Regions from separate parts of the Streptomyces sp. NPDC002536 genome, predicted to be linked through region 2. Evidence: riboswitches for the same ligand, from Rfam matches in the RefSeq annotation. Region 2 holds a riboswitch; each other region holds the start of a gene.
What was found. Region 2 has a riboswitch for cobalamin ahead of cobN (cobaltochelatase subunit CobN). Riboswitches for the same ligand answer to the same signal wherever they lie in the genome.

Region 1 (3,221 bases), on a different contig from region 2:
CCGCAGTACACCTGGCGGTTCGACCAGAAGGTGTGGGAGCCGCTGCCGGACTACGCGCGTAGGTAGGCGGCTTCCACGCCTCTACCCCTTGGGAGCCGGCCGGTAGGTGCACACGTGTGCACCCGTGCCGCTGGTGACCGAGGAGACCAGCTCGAAGGTGCGCAGCACACCGTCGTCGGTGAAGATCCTCTTCCCGCCGCCGAGGAGCACCGGGGTGATGATGAGCCGCAGCTCGTCGACCAGGCCCTCGCTCAGCAGGGTGCGGACGAGCGTGGGGCTGCCCATGACCTGCAGGTCGCCGCCGTCGGCCGCTCGCAGTTCGCGGATGCGGGCCAGGGCCTGGTCGCCGGGGATGCGCGTGGTGTTGTTCCACGTCAGCTCGGCGTCCTCCAGGGTCCCGGTCACGACGTACTTCGGGATGGAGTTCATCCGGTCGGCGAACGGATCGCCGGCCCGCTCCGGCCACGCCGCGGCCATCGTCTGCCACGTGCGGCGCCCGAACAACAGTGCCTGGGTCCTGTCCAGGGCCTCGGAGATGGCCCCGCCCATCACCTCCGGGTCGAAGAACGGGTGCGACCAGCCGCCGTGGGCGAAGCCGCCGTCGGTGTCCTCCTCGGCTCCGCCGGGTGCCTGCACGACGCCGTCCAGGCTCATGAATTCACTGACCACGATGCGCACGGGACTCACTCCTCGTTCTTCGTAACCGCAGGACGCGGCACGTGTTCGCGCCGCCGGGACGATCGTCGCACCGACCACTGACAACGCCGCGGTGCCAGGGCCTGTCCGGCGGATCTTCGCTCGTGGGTGCGGTGCGCCTCTGTAAGGGGCGCGGGGAACTGCGCGATCAGCCCCCACCGGCCTGCAGCCGACGCACCACCCCAGGGGTCCGGGGCGCAGCCCCGAGAACCTCGACTGCGGGAGCGTCGTGGCCGATCGCGCCCACGCGGCGGAGCCGCACAAAGTCACCGCCCCGCGCCCCTTACGGGGCGCTTCGGTGCCGGGCACAAGGAGGGCCCAAACGTGGTTCATGACACACGGCCTTGTGCGACCGGCATGTGAACACCGCTGTTCAAGTACCGGATCCCCGCCCTAGGGTGGCGCGTGCAGCTGGTTCGCCCTGCTCGCCAGGCAGGCGCGTCGCAAGAGGGAACCCGGTGGGAATCCGGGACTGCCCCGCAGCGGTGAGCGGGAACGACCGCCGTCATACGCACTGGGCCCCGTGACGGGTCCGGGAAGCGACGGCCATTAGGTGTCTGCCTTCGGCAGGCGCGCCCGTGAGTCCGAAGACCTGCCCGTTGCCCGCGTGCGACCGTTCGCGCGCGGAGATCTCGGTGACCTCGAGGGCGGGTCGGCGTTTACATCGAACGGGCGCTCCACGGCTGTGGCGTGGCCCGTCCGCCAACCCCTTCGCGTTCTCGCGGCGTTCCGAGATCCAGGAAGCAGCTCGCGAAGGAGAGTTTTGTGACCAGCAAGTCCGCAGCCGCGGCAGCGCGCGCCACCGTGTACGGCTACCCGCGCCAAGGCCGCAACCGTGAACTGAAGAAGGCGATCGAGGGCTACTGGCAGGGCCGCGTCACCGCCGACGCCCTGCGGGAGACGGCCGCCGGACTGCGCCGCACCACCTGGCGGCAGCTCGCCGAGGCCGGCATCCATGAGGTGCCGACCGGTGACTTCTCGTACTACGACCACGTCCTGGACACCAGCGTCATGGTCGGTGCGATCCCCGCCCGGCACCGCGCGGCCGTCGAAGCCGACGCCCTGGACGGCTACTTCGCGATGGCCCGCGGCACCCAGGACGTGGCGCCGCTGGAGATGACCAAGTGGTTCGACACCAACTACCACTACCTGGTCCCGGAACTCGGTCCCGACACCGTCTTCACCACCGACTCCGCCAAGCAGGTCGCCGAGCTCGAGGAGGCCCTCGCGCTGGGCCTGGCCGCGCGCCCCGTGCTGGTCGGCCCCGTCACCTACCTCCTGCTGGCCAAGCCCGCGCCCGGCGTCGGGCCCGGCTTCGAACCGCTCACGCTCCTCGACCGGCTGCTGCCCGTCTACGCCGAAGTGCTGGCGGACCTCAGGGCCGCCGGCGCCGAGTGGGTGCAGCTCGACGAGCCCGCCCTGGTCCAGGACCGCACCCCGGCCGAACTGAACGCCGCCGCCCGCGCCTACCGCGAACTGGGCGCCCTCACCGACCGGCCGAAGCTGCTGGTCGCCTCCTACTTCGACCGTCTCGGCGAGGCCCTGCCGGTCCTGGCCAAGGCCCCGGTCGAGGGCCTGGCCCTGGACTTCACCCGGTCCGCGGCCGCCAACCTCGACGACCTCGCGGCCGTCGGCGGACTGCCCGGCAAGCGCCTGGTCGCCGGCGTGGTCAACGGCCGCAACGTCTGGATCGACGACCTGGAGAAGTCGCTGGCCACCCTCGGCACCCTCCTCGGCCTCGCCGGCCGCGTCGACGTCGCGGCCTCCTGCTCGCTGCTGCACGTCCCGCTCGACGCCACGGCCGAACGGGACATCGACCTGCAGATCGTCCGCTGGCTCGCCTTCGCCCGTCAGAAGACGGGCGAGATCGTCACGCTGGCCCGCGCGCTGGAGCGCGGCACCGACTCCGTCGCGGCCGAACTCGCCGCCAACCGCGCCGACCTGGCCTCCCGCGCGGGTTCCGCCATCGCCCACGACCCGGCGGTACGCGCCCGCAGCGCCGCCGTCACCGAGGCCGACACGCACCGCTCGCAACCCTACGGCCTGCGCGCAGCGGCCCAACGCGACCGTCTCGGCCTGCCGTTGCTGCCGACCACCACCATCGGCTCCTTCCCGCAGACCACCGAGCTGCGCACCGCCCGTGCCGGCCTGCGTGCCGGACGCATCGGCACGGCTGCCTACGAGGAGCGCATCGAGGCCGAGATCCGCGAGGTCGTCGCCTTCCAGGAGAAGGCCGGCATCGACGTGCTCGTCCACGGCGAGCCCGAACGCAACGACATGGTCCAGTACTTCGCCGAACAGCTCACCGGCTACCTGGCCACGCGGCACGGCTGGGTCCAGTCCTACGGCACCCGCTACGTCCGCCCGCCGATCCTCGCCGGTGACATCTCCCGCCCCGAACCGATGACCGTCCGCTGGACCCGCTACGCCCAGTCGCTCACCCATCGGCCGGTCAAGGGCATGCTGACCGGGCCCGTCACCATGCTCGCCTGGTCCTTCGTCCGCGACGACCAGCCGCTCGCCGA
Region 2 (3,221 bases):
CCGGGCGCGGGCCCCCAGTGCTGCTCGACGGCCTCGCGCAGTTCGGCCGGGAGCCCGGCGTACCAGCGCTTGTAGTCGGCGGCCGGGATGCGGACGGGGTTGCGGGCGAGCTGTTCCTCGGTGAGCCAGTCCTGGTCGTGGCCGCCGGCCTCGATGAGGGCGTAGATGAGCTCGTCGCCGTCGCCGGACGCGAGGCCCGGGACCTCCTCGGCGCCGAAGTCGTAGCCCTCCGCGCGCAGTCGGCGCAGCAGGGCGACGGCGCTGGCGGGGGTGTCGAGGCCGACGGCGTTGCCGATGCGCGAGTGCTTGGTGGGGTAGGCGGAGAGCACGAGGGCGATCCGCTTCTCGGCGGCCGGGATGTGGCGCAGGCGGGCGTGGCGCACGGCGATGCCGGCGACGCGGGCGGCGCGCTCGGGGTCGGCGACGTAGGCGGGCAGGCCGTCCTCGTCGACCTCCTTGAAGGAGAACGGGACGGTGATGATGCGCCCGTCGAACTCGGGCACGGCGACCTGGGTCGCGGAGTCGAGCGGGGAGAGGCCCTCGTCGTTCTCCTCCCACGCGCTGCGCGGCCCGGTCAGGCAGAGGGCCTGCAGGACGGGCACGTCCAGGGAGGCGAGGGCGCCGGCGTCCCAGGATTCGTCGTCGCCGCCGGCCGAGGCGTCGGCGGGCCGGGTGCCGCCCGCGGCGAGCACGGTGGTGACGACGGCGTCGGCCGCACGCAGGGCGTCGAGGAGTTCGGGCTCGGGGGCGCGCAGCGAGGCGACGTACAGCGGCAGCGCCCGGCCGCCGGCGTCCTCGACGGCGCCGCAGAGGGCGTCGACGAAGGCGGTGTTGCCGCTCATGTGGTGGGCGCGGTAGTAGAGCACGGCGACGAGCGGGCCGTCGGGGTTCGCCGCCTTCGGGGTGCGCTCCAGCTCGCCCCACGAGGGGGCGGGGGCGGGCGGTTCGAAGCCGTGGCCGGTGAGCAGCACGGTGTCGGAGAGGAACCGCGCCAGCTGGTCGAGGTTGGCGGGCCCGCCGTGGGCGAGGTAGGCGTGGGCCTCGGCGGCGATGCCGATGGGCACGGTCGAGTGCTCCATCAGCTGGGCGTCGGGCGCCTGTTCACCGGTCAGGACGACGACGGGCCGCTCCCCCGCGAGCAGCAGGTCGAGCCCCTCCTGCCACGCGCGGACACCGCCGAGGAGCCGTACGACGACGAGGTCGGTGCCCTCCAGCAGCGCGGGCAGCCCGTCGAGATCCAGCCGGGCGGGGTTGGCGAGCCGGTACGTCACCGGGCCGTCGGCCGCACGGGCGCTGAGCAGGTCGGTGTCGGACGTCGACAGGAGAAGGATGCGCATGCTGCGGCTGGCCTTCCTCGGGGTCCGCGCCCCGGGTGGTCGTGAGGACGGCGGGAGTTCCTGACTCGCCCGGCGTCTCACCGCCGTGCTCACAGTGGCGGGACCGTACCGGAATCACACCGGCTTCCTCCCCTGTCGCCGTCGCTGGCGTGGTCATACTAGCGGGGCGCGCCCCGAAGGGGTGCGGGGAACTGCGCGCTCAGCCCCCACCGCTCCGCAGCCGGTAGACAAGCCCAGCACCGCCGCCCCACCGTGGGTATGCTCGCCGCCATGCCCGCCCCCTCCGATCCCCCTGTCCGCACCGGCGGCGACCGCTGCCCCGGCGCGGTACGGCTGCACGCCGCGGACGACGGTGCACTGGCCCGCGTCCGCCTGCCGGGCGGGCTTCTGACGGTTCGTCAGGCAGAAGCCCTGGCACGGCTGTCCGACGAACTGGGCGACGGCCACCTCGACCTCACCTCCCGCGGCAACGTCCAGCTCCGCGGTCTCCCCGATGCCTGCGGCGGCGAACTCGGCATCCGCCTCCACGAAGCGGGCCTGCTGCCCTCCGAACAGCACGACCGGGTACGGAACGTGGCGGCGACCCCGCTCTGCGGCCTCGACGGCCCGGCTCCCGCCGACGTCCAGGCCTGGTCCCGCGCACTGGACCAACTCCTCTGCGCGAACCCGGACATCACTAAACTTTCCGGACGTTTCCTCTTCGGTCTGGACGACGGCCGCGGCGATATCGCCGCACTCGCCCCCGATGTGACATTGATCGCAACGGACGACGGGCACGCCCTGCTCTCCTACGCGGCGGCCGGCTCCTGCCTGCGCATCCCCGCCGCGCACGCCCCGCGCGCGGCCGTACTCGCGGCCGAGTGGTTCCTGGCCGAGCGCCGCCGCACCGGCAGCACCGCCTGGCGGATCGCCGAGTTCCCCGCCGGACAGCGGCCGCGGCTCGACGTGTTGGGGCAGCGGCTCACCGCCGAAGGCATCGCCGCCGAACCTGCCGAGAGGGCTCCACGGACGGGCGCCCCCACGGCCCCCGGGCTCGTCCCCGGCCCCGGCGGCCGGACCGCGCTGTCGGTCACGGCCCCGCTCGGCCGCCTGAGCACCGGCCAGTGGCGGCAGTTGTACGAGACGGCCGACGCCGCCGGCACGGGCGAACTCCGGGTGACCCCCTGGCGCGGCATCGTCGTCCCAGGCCTGCCGACGGCGACGGCGGCGGCGGCCCGGCTCACGGAACTCGCCGACGCGGGCCTGATCACCTCGACGGAGTCGCCGTGGCACCGCGCGGGCGCCTGCGCCGGCCGCCCCGGATGCGCCAAGTCTCTTGCGGACGTGCGGGCGGACGCGGCGGCCTGCCTCGCGCACGAGCAGCCCCACGGCGGGGAGCCCCTGCCCGTGTACTGGTCCGGGTGCGAGCGGCGCTGCGGCCGGCCGACCGACGGCCGGTGGGTGGATGTGCTGGCGACGGGCGGCGGTTACCGGGTGGGCATATCCGGCGAAGCCGCGCGGACGGTGACAGCAGCAGACCTGGCCGGCGCCGTGGCGACGGCCCGTACCACCACACGATGAACGACAAGGGCGACGAGGGCACAGTGTTCGACTACGACAAGGACGGCGCGTCCATCTACCGCCAGTCCTTCGCCACCATCCGCGCCGAGGCCGACCTCGGCGGACTGCCGCCGGACGTCAGCAAGGTGGCGGTCCGCATGATCCACGCGTGCGGGATGACCGATCTCGTCCGCGACCTGGCCTGGTCCCCGCAGGCCGTGGCCCGCGCCCGCGAGGCGCTGCGCGCGGGTGCGCCGATCCTGTGCGACGCCAACATGGTCGCCAGTGGGGTCACCCGCAAGCGGCTGCCCGCGGACAACGAGGTGCTGTGCACCCTCGCCGACC
Region 3 (3,221 bases), on a different contig from region 2:
GTCTCGGTGCCCTTCACCGTGGCGCCGACGGGCCGTTCGCAGTCCGGTGCCGGGGCGGTGGCCGGGCAGGGCGAGGCCGCTTTGAAGTCGCGCTCCTCGGCGTGGAGGCCGGGGACGGTGACGAGGAGCAGGATGCCTGCGGCGACCGCGAGGACGAGGCCGGTCACCGCGACAGCGATGGCCGACCGGCGGTCCTTGGGTAACACGTCGGCCCTACGAGCCTTGATCAACATGGCGTCATTGTGCGCCTGCGGTTGCGGGGCCCGCGGGCGGGGTTCCGCCCGTCCCCGCCAGCCGGAGCTCCAGCCGGTCGAGGGCGGCACGTATGCCGTCGCCGTAGGCGTCGTCGCCGAGGGCGTCCGCGTGCTCCCGGGCCCGGGACAGGTGCTCCAGGGCCAGCGGCGCGTTCCCCGTCCTGCGGTAGCTCTCCGCCAGGTTGAGGTGCAGGGACGGGCGGAAACCGCGGACCGCGAGCGAGGCGTGGTGCTCCCGGACCCGGTCGTCGGTCAGCGACTCCGCGGCCTCCAGGGCGCGCAGGTCCCAGGCCAGTTCGTCCTCGGGGTCCGGCTGGACATCGGCCATGTAGTGGGCGAGGACACACCGGTGGAAGGCGTCCCCGTCCGGGCCGATCTCCTGCCAGATCTCGCCGAGGCGCACCCGGGCGCCTTCCGCGTCGCCCTCGCGGTGCAGCGTCACCGCGGCCTCGATGCGGGTCATCGTCGCGTCCTCGTGTGTCATGGCGGCCTCGCCCTCCTCCGTCACCGGCTTCGTCACCGACTGTGATGGAGCGTACGAGGAGGGTCTGACAACGGCCCGGATCCCGCGGTCACGCGAACGACGGCGCGATCCGCTCATGGATCAGCCGGAGTTGAGCCGGTACGTCCGCCGCGTCCGGAAGGTCGCACCCGGAAGGTCGCATCCGGAAGGTCGCATCCGGCGAACGCCCCGACCAGGATCGACAGCCGGCGGCGAAGGCGAACCGGCCGCAGCAGGAGCGGAAGTCGCCCCGATGCATGATGCCGCCGTGGCCGCCGTGACACCTCCCGCGCCCCGCGAACGGCCCCCTCACCGCCTCCGCGCGCCCCGGGCTGACCGTCCCCGCCCCGGGCGGCTCCCAGGCCCCTGAAGCCCCCTCGACGCACCACCCCGGCGCCGCCCAGGCGTTGCCCCGACACCGCCTCAACAGCCCTCAACCCCCCCGCCCGTTAGCACATTCCGCAACCGCCCGACGACGCCCCGACACAACATGTGGGGGCGCTCCCGACCCCCGGCACTAGATGTATGCTCGTCCTCGCTGTCGTCGCAGGGGAATCCGGTGGAAATCCGGAACTGTCCCGCAACGGTGAATGTATGCGCATATGCGCTCCACAAGTCCGAGGACCTGCCGCCAGCGCGCCCACGTCCGAGCCGCCCCAGGGCCCGGCATGGGTGATGAACACGTCCGGGCCCCGCGGGTTGGGCCGATGGGCGCTGTCCGGCATGCCCCGAAGAAGTGTGCCGGTACGCGTTCCGTCGAGCGCCTCCCGAGCGGCCCCAGCCGACCAGCCGAGCGAGGGAGAGCCACACGTGACCATCGCGCCCGCCGATCCGGTCTCAGCAGCCACTGCGGAGGAGACCGGTGGCCCCGGGACCGCGCTGCTGCGCACCCTGACCGATCTCACTGCCGATCTGCCCGCCACCGACCCCGGCAAGGTCGCCGCCGCCGCGCTGCGCGGCCGGCACCCCGGGTCGGACGAGGCCGAGCTGCGGTCCCTGGCCACCGAGGCCGCCGCCGGGCTGATCGCCGAGGAACCGCAGTACTCGCGGCTCGCGGCGCGGCTGCTCACGCTCGCCATCCGGGAGGAGGCGGCCGGGCAGGGCGCGGTCTCCCTCTCCGCCTCCGTCGCCGTCGGGCACCGTGAGGGCCTGATCGCCGACGACACCGCCGCGTTCGTCGCCGAGCACGCCGAGCGGCTCGACGCGCTCGTGGACGGCGCCCTCGCCGACGGTGCCGACGACCGGTTCGGGTACTTCGGCCTGCGGACGCTCCACAGCCGCTACCTGCTCCGGCACCCGATCACCCGCAACGTGATCGAGACGCCGCAGCACTTCCTGCTGCGCGTCGCCTGCGGTCTGGCCGAGGACCACTCCGTCCGGGCCCTGGAGGACGTCGCCGAGCTCTACCGGCTCACCAGCACGCTCTCGTACCTGCCGTCCTCCCCCACGCTCTTCAACTCCGGCACGCGCCACCCGCAGATGTCGTCCTGCTACCTGCTGGACTCGCCGCTGGACGAGCTGGACTCGATCTACGACCGCTACCACCAGGTCGCGCGGCTGTCGAAGCACGCGGGCGGCATCGGGCTCTCCTACTCCCGCATCCGCTCCCGCGGTTCGCTGATCCGCGGCACCAACGGGCACTCCAACGGCATCGTGCCGTTCCTGCGCACCCTCGACGCCTCCGTCGCCGCGGTCAACCAGGGCGGCCGGCGCAAGGGCGCGGCCTGCGTCTACCTGGAGACCTGGCACGCGGACATCGAGGAGTTCCTGGAGCTTCGCGACAACACGGGCGAAGAGGCCCGCCGCACCCACAACCTCAACATCGCGCACTGGATTCCGGACGAGTTCATGCGCCGCGTCGAGGCGGACGCCGACTGGTCGCTGTTCTCCCCGGCGGACACCCCCAACCTGGTCGACCTGTGGGGCGACGAGTTCGACGCCGCGTACCGCGCGTACGAGGCCCAGGGCAAGGCCGTCAAGCAGATCCCGGCCCGCGTCCTCTACGCCCGCATGATGCGCACCCTCGCGCAGACCGGCAACGGCTGGATGACGTTCAAGGACGCCTCCAACCGCACCGCCAACCAGACCGCCGAGCCGGGCGCGGTCGTCCACTCCTCCAACCTCTGCACCGAGATCCTCGAGGTCACCGACGACGGCGAGACGGCCGTCTGCAACCTCGGTTCGGTCAACCTCGCCGCGCACCTGGGTGCCGAGGGCGAGATGGACTGGGAGAAGCTGGACCGCACGGTCCGCACGGCCGTCACCTTCCTCGACCGCGTCGTGGACATCAACTTCTACCCGACCGAGCAGGCGGGCTCCTCCAACTCCCGCTGGCGGCCGGTCGGTCTGGGCCTGATGGGCCTGCAGGACGTGTTCTTCCGGCTGCGGCTGTCCTTCGACTCGCCCGAGGCGAAGGCGCTCTCCACCCGGATCTCCGAGCGCATCATGCTCGCGGCGTACGAGGC
Region 4 (3,221 bases), on a different contig from region 2:
CGAGCAGGACGCACACCTTGTGCATCCTGCGCATCACAGCTGCTTCTTCCTGCGGTTGCTGAGGAGGAAGCCGACGCCGATGCTGGCGACGAAGAGGACGCCGAAGATCCACCAGCCGCCGAAGCTGCGGCCGTTCGTCCCTTCCTTCTCCCCGGACTTCGTCGGAATGGCCGGCCCCTCCGCCTTCGGGCCCGTCGCGGCGAGCTGCTGCACCAGGTCCGCGCCGCCGAAGGCGCGCGGGTCGGTGCCCGCGGTGCGCGCGGCGAGGATCAGCTTGGCGAGGCGGCCCGGGTCGCCCGCGGCCCACTCGGCGGTCTTGCTGTCCTTGGACTGCAGCCACGCCATCGGCTTGCCGGCCGCCTCGCGGTGCCCGCCCGCGGCGAGGGCGATCACGGCGTCGGCGGTGGCACCGAAGTCGGGGCCCTCCGGGGCGCCCGGCATCGAGGACTTCAGCTGCCCGCCGTTCGCGTCCAGCTTCTTGGCCAGGTAGCCGGCGACGGCGTCGGCCGCCGCGGCCGCGTCCTTGGGCTTCGCGTTCTCGTCGCCCGCGCAGTCCAGCGGCTTGACGGGCTTGTCGCCCTGCTCCGGCGCACCGGTCCCGAAGCCCTTGCCGAGGGCGGCCAGGGCGGCCGCGGTCGAGGCGAGGTCGTTGGCCTGCAGCTCGCCGTTCTGCGGCAGGTAGGCGAACGCGCCGCGCTCGTCCTCCTTCTTGTCGCAGCCGAGTTGGAAGGACAGCAGCGCGTCGTACGGGCTCTTGCCGCTCTTGCCGGTGGCCTTCGCCGGGTCCTGGCCCGCGGCGGCGAAGGCGCCGACCGCGATGGAGGTGGAGTTGGCGTCGCTGGCCGCGCCGGGGCTCATGCCCCAGCCGCCGTCCTCGTTCTGGTGCTCCTTGAGCCAGCCGAGGCCCTTCTGCACGGCCGCGTCCCGGCCGCCCACGGCCGCGAGGCCCTGCACGGCGGCGGAGGTCGCGTCCGTGAACTCGCCGGCCTTGGGGTCGCAGGCCTTGCCGGTGTCGGCGCGGTAGCCGGCGAAGCCGCCGTCGGAGCACTGCTGGCCCGCCAGCCAGTCCACGGCCGCGGGGGCCGGGGAGACGCCCACCGCGTGCTGGGCGACGAGGGCGAGCGACTGCCGGAAGACACCGTCGAACTTGGGGTCCTTGGCGCCGTACAGACCCGGGGCCGCCGGGGACGGGGAGCCGTCGGCGAAGGCCGCGGGCGCTGCGGCGGCGCCCAGCACGGCGGCGGTGGCCAGGGCCGCGGCGCCGCGGCGCGCGTGGACGGCGAAGGAGGGGGCCATGGGGGTCGGTGCCTCTCGGTGTCTGTACGAGTCCGTACGGGAGGGCGTACGCAGCCGCGCGGCGGTCGCCGCGCAGGGGCGCGGGGCACCGGCCCGGCCCCGCATACCTCGACGGGTGAGCCTTTTCCTCCTCGGCGCGGGTACTCCGGCTCACAGGCCCCCTGGGCCCTGCTCACGGTTGCGGGTCAGCGCCGGATTCGCACCGGCTTCCCCCGTTCCGAGGTGGGATGAAGTTGTTCCGGACACCTTAACCGGACGCCTGCATCCGTGGTGGGGCGGTTACGCACCGCACATGCATTGCCCGTCCCGCGGGGAGCTGCTATCCCCATCTGATGGAGCATCTGATGGGACGTCAGATACGGAGGGTTCACGGATGACCGGAATCGCCGAGCACGACCGGCTCTTCATCGGCGGCACCATGGTGGAACCGGCGACGGACGCCGTGCTCGACGTCGTCTCGCCGCACACCGAGGAGACCATCGGGCGCGTGCCGCACGCCGCGCCCGCCGACGTCGACCGGGCCGTGGCCGCGGCCCGTACCGCCTTCGACTCCGGGGTCTGGTCGGGCCTGCCGCCGGAGGAGCGGATCGCCGTCGTCACCCGCATCAAGGACGCGATCGCCGCCCGGCACGAGGAGTTCGCCCGCGTCATCTCCGCGCAGAACGGCTCCCCTTACTCCTGGAGCGTCCTCGCGCAGGCGCTCGGCGCGGTGATGGTGTGGGACTGCGCCATCTCCGTCGCCCGCGACTTCCCCTACGAGGAACGCCGCCCCGGCGCGCTCGGCCCGCTGCTCGTGCGGCGCGAGCCGGTCGGCGTGGTGGCGGCCGTGGTGCCCTGGAACGTGCCGCAGTTCACCGCGGCCACGAAGCTGGCGCCCGCGCTGCTGGCCGGCTGCTCGGTGATCCTCAAGCCGTCGCCCGAGACGCCGCTGGACGCGTACCTCCTCGCGGAGATCGCCGCGGGGGCCGGGCTGCCGGAGGGCGTGCTGTCGGTCCTGCCCGCCGGGCGGGAGACCGGCGAGTACCTCGTCGGGCACCCCGGCGTCGACAAGGTGGCCTTCACCGGGTCGGTCGCGGCGGGCAAGCGCGTGATGGAGGTCGCCGCGCGCAACCTGACCCGCGTCACGCTCGAACTGGGCGGCAAGTCCGCCGCCATCGTCCTGCCGGACGCCGACCTGGACGCGGCCGTCGCCGGCATCGTGCCCAGCGCCTGGATGAACAACGGCCAGGCGTGCGTTGCCCAGACCCGCATCCTGGCCCCGCGCGTCCACTACGCGGAGCTCGCCGAGCGGCTGGCCGCTGCCGCCTCGGAGCTGACCGTCGGCGACCCGCTCGACCCGGCGACCGCGGTCGGCCCGCTGGTGACGCGGCGGCAGCGGGACCGCTCGCTGGAGTACATCGCGCTCGGGCGGGAGGAAGGAGCCAAGATCCTCGCGGGCGGCGGCCGTCCGGCCGGCCGGGAGAAGGGCTGGTACGTCGAGCCGACGCTCTTCGGGGACGTGGACAACGCGATGCGCATCGCCCGCGAGGAGATCTTCGGCCCTGTCGTCTGCCTGCTGCCCTACGAGGACGAGGAGGAGGCCGTCGCGATCGCCGACGACTCGGACTACGGGCTGTCGGGCAGCGTGTGGACGACGGACGTCGAGCGGGGTGTGGAGGTGGCGCGCAGGGTGCGTACGGGGACGTACTGCGTGAACACCTTCAGCCTGGACATGATGGGCCCCTTCGGGGGCTACAAGTCCTCCGGGATGGGGCGGGAGTTCGGGCCGGAGGGGTTTGCGGAGTATCTGGAGCACAAGACGATTCACCTGCCGGCGGGGTGAAGGGTGAGGCGTTACGAGCTCACAGGAAAAGGGTTTGAGCGAGGCGGCGCCCCGCTGCTACTTTCGCGGTGGACCGTGAAGTCGTCGTATGGAGGTGAGACCC

Region 1: another riboswitch for cobalamin. It lies ahead of metE (5-methyltetrahydropteroyltriglutamate--homocysteine S-methyltransferase); the one in region 2 lies ahead of cobN (cobaltochelatase subunit CobN).
Region 3: another riboswitch for cobalamin. It lies ahead of ACWD4B_RS04090 (ribonucleoside-diphosphate reductase subunit alpha); the one in region 2 lies ahead of cobN (cobaltochelatase subunit CobN).
Region 4: another riboswitch for cobalamin. It lies ahead of ACWD4B_RS04665 (prenyltransferase/squalene oxidase repeat-containing protein); the one in region 2 lies ahead of cobN (cobaltochelatase subunit CobN).

The regions. Positions count from the first base shown of each region.
Region 1 is NZ_JBSFWU010000083.1:4,114-7,334, forward strand. It holds gene ACWD4B_RS25885 (helix-turn-helix domain-containing protein) at 1-66, shown strand, start outside; gene ACWD4B_RS25890 (dihydrofolate reductase family protein) at 82-678, opposite strand; cobalamin riboswitch at 1,092-1,310, shown strand; gene metE (5-methyltetrahydropteroyltriglutamate--homocysteine S-methyltransferase) at 1,462-3,221, shown strand, end outside.
Region 2 is NZ_JBSFWU010000117.1:1,916-5,136, reverse strand. It holds gene cobN (cobaltochelatase subunit CobN) at 1-1,337, opposite strand, end outside; cobalamin riboswitch at 1,373-1,495, opposite strand; gene cobG (precorrin-3B synthase) at 1,608-2,897, shown strand; gene ACWD4B_RS30285 (precorrin-8X methylmutase) at 2,894-3,221, shown strand, end outside.
Region 3 is NZ_JBSFWU010000006.1:75,214-78,434, reverse strand. It holds gene ACWD4B_RS04100 (hypothetical protein) at 1-233, opposite strand, end outside; gene ACWD4B_RS04095 (hypothetical protein) at 238-738, opposite strand; cobalamin riboswitch at 1,278-1,403, shown strand; gene ACWD4B_RS04090 (ribonucleoside-diphosphate reductase subunit alpha) at 1,567-3,221, shown strand, end outside.
Region 4 is NZ_JBSFWU010000007.1:54,653-57,873, reverse strand. It holds gene ACWD4B_RS04670 (SCO2322 family protein) at 1-34, opposite strand, end outside; gene ACWD4B_RS04665 (prenyltransferase/squalene oxidase repeat-containing protein) at 34-1,296, opposite strand; cobalamin riboswitch at 1,414-1,561, opposite strand; gene ACWD4B_RS04660 (aldehyde dehydrogenase) at 1,670-3,118, shown strand.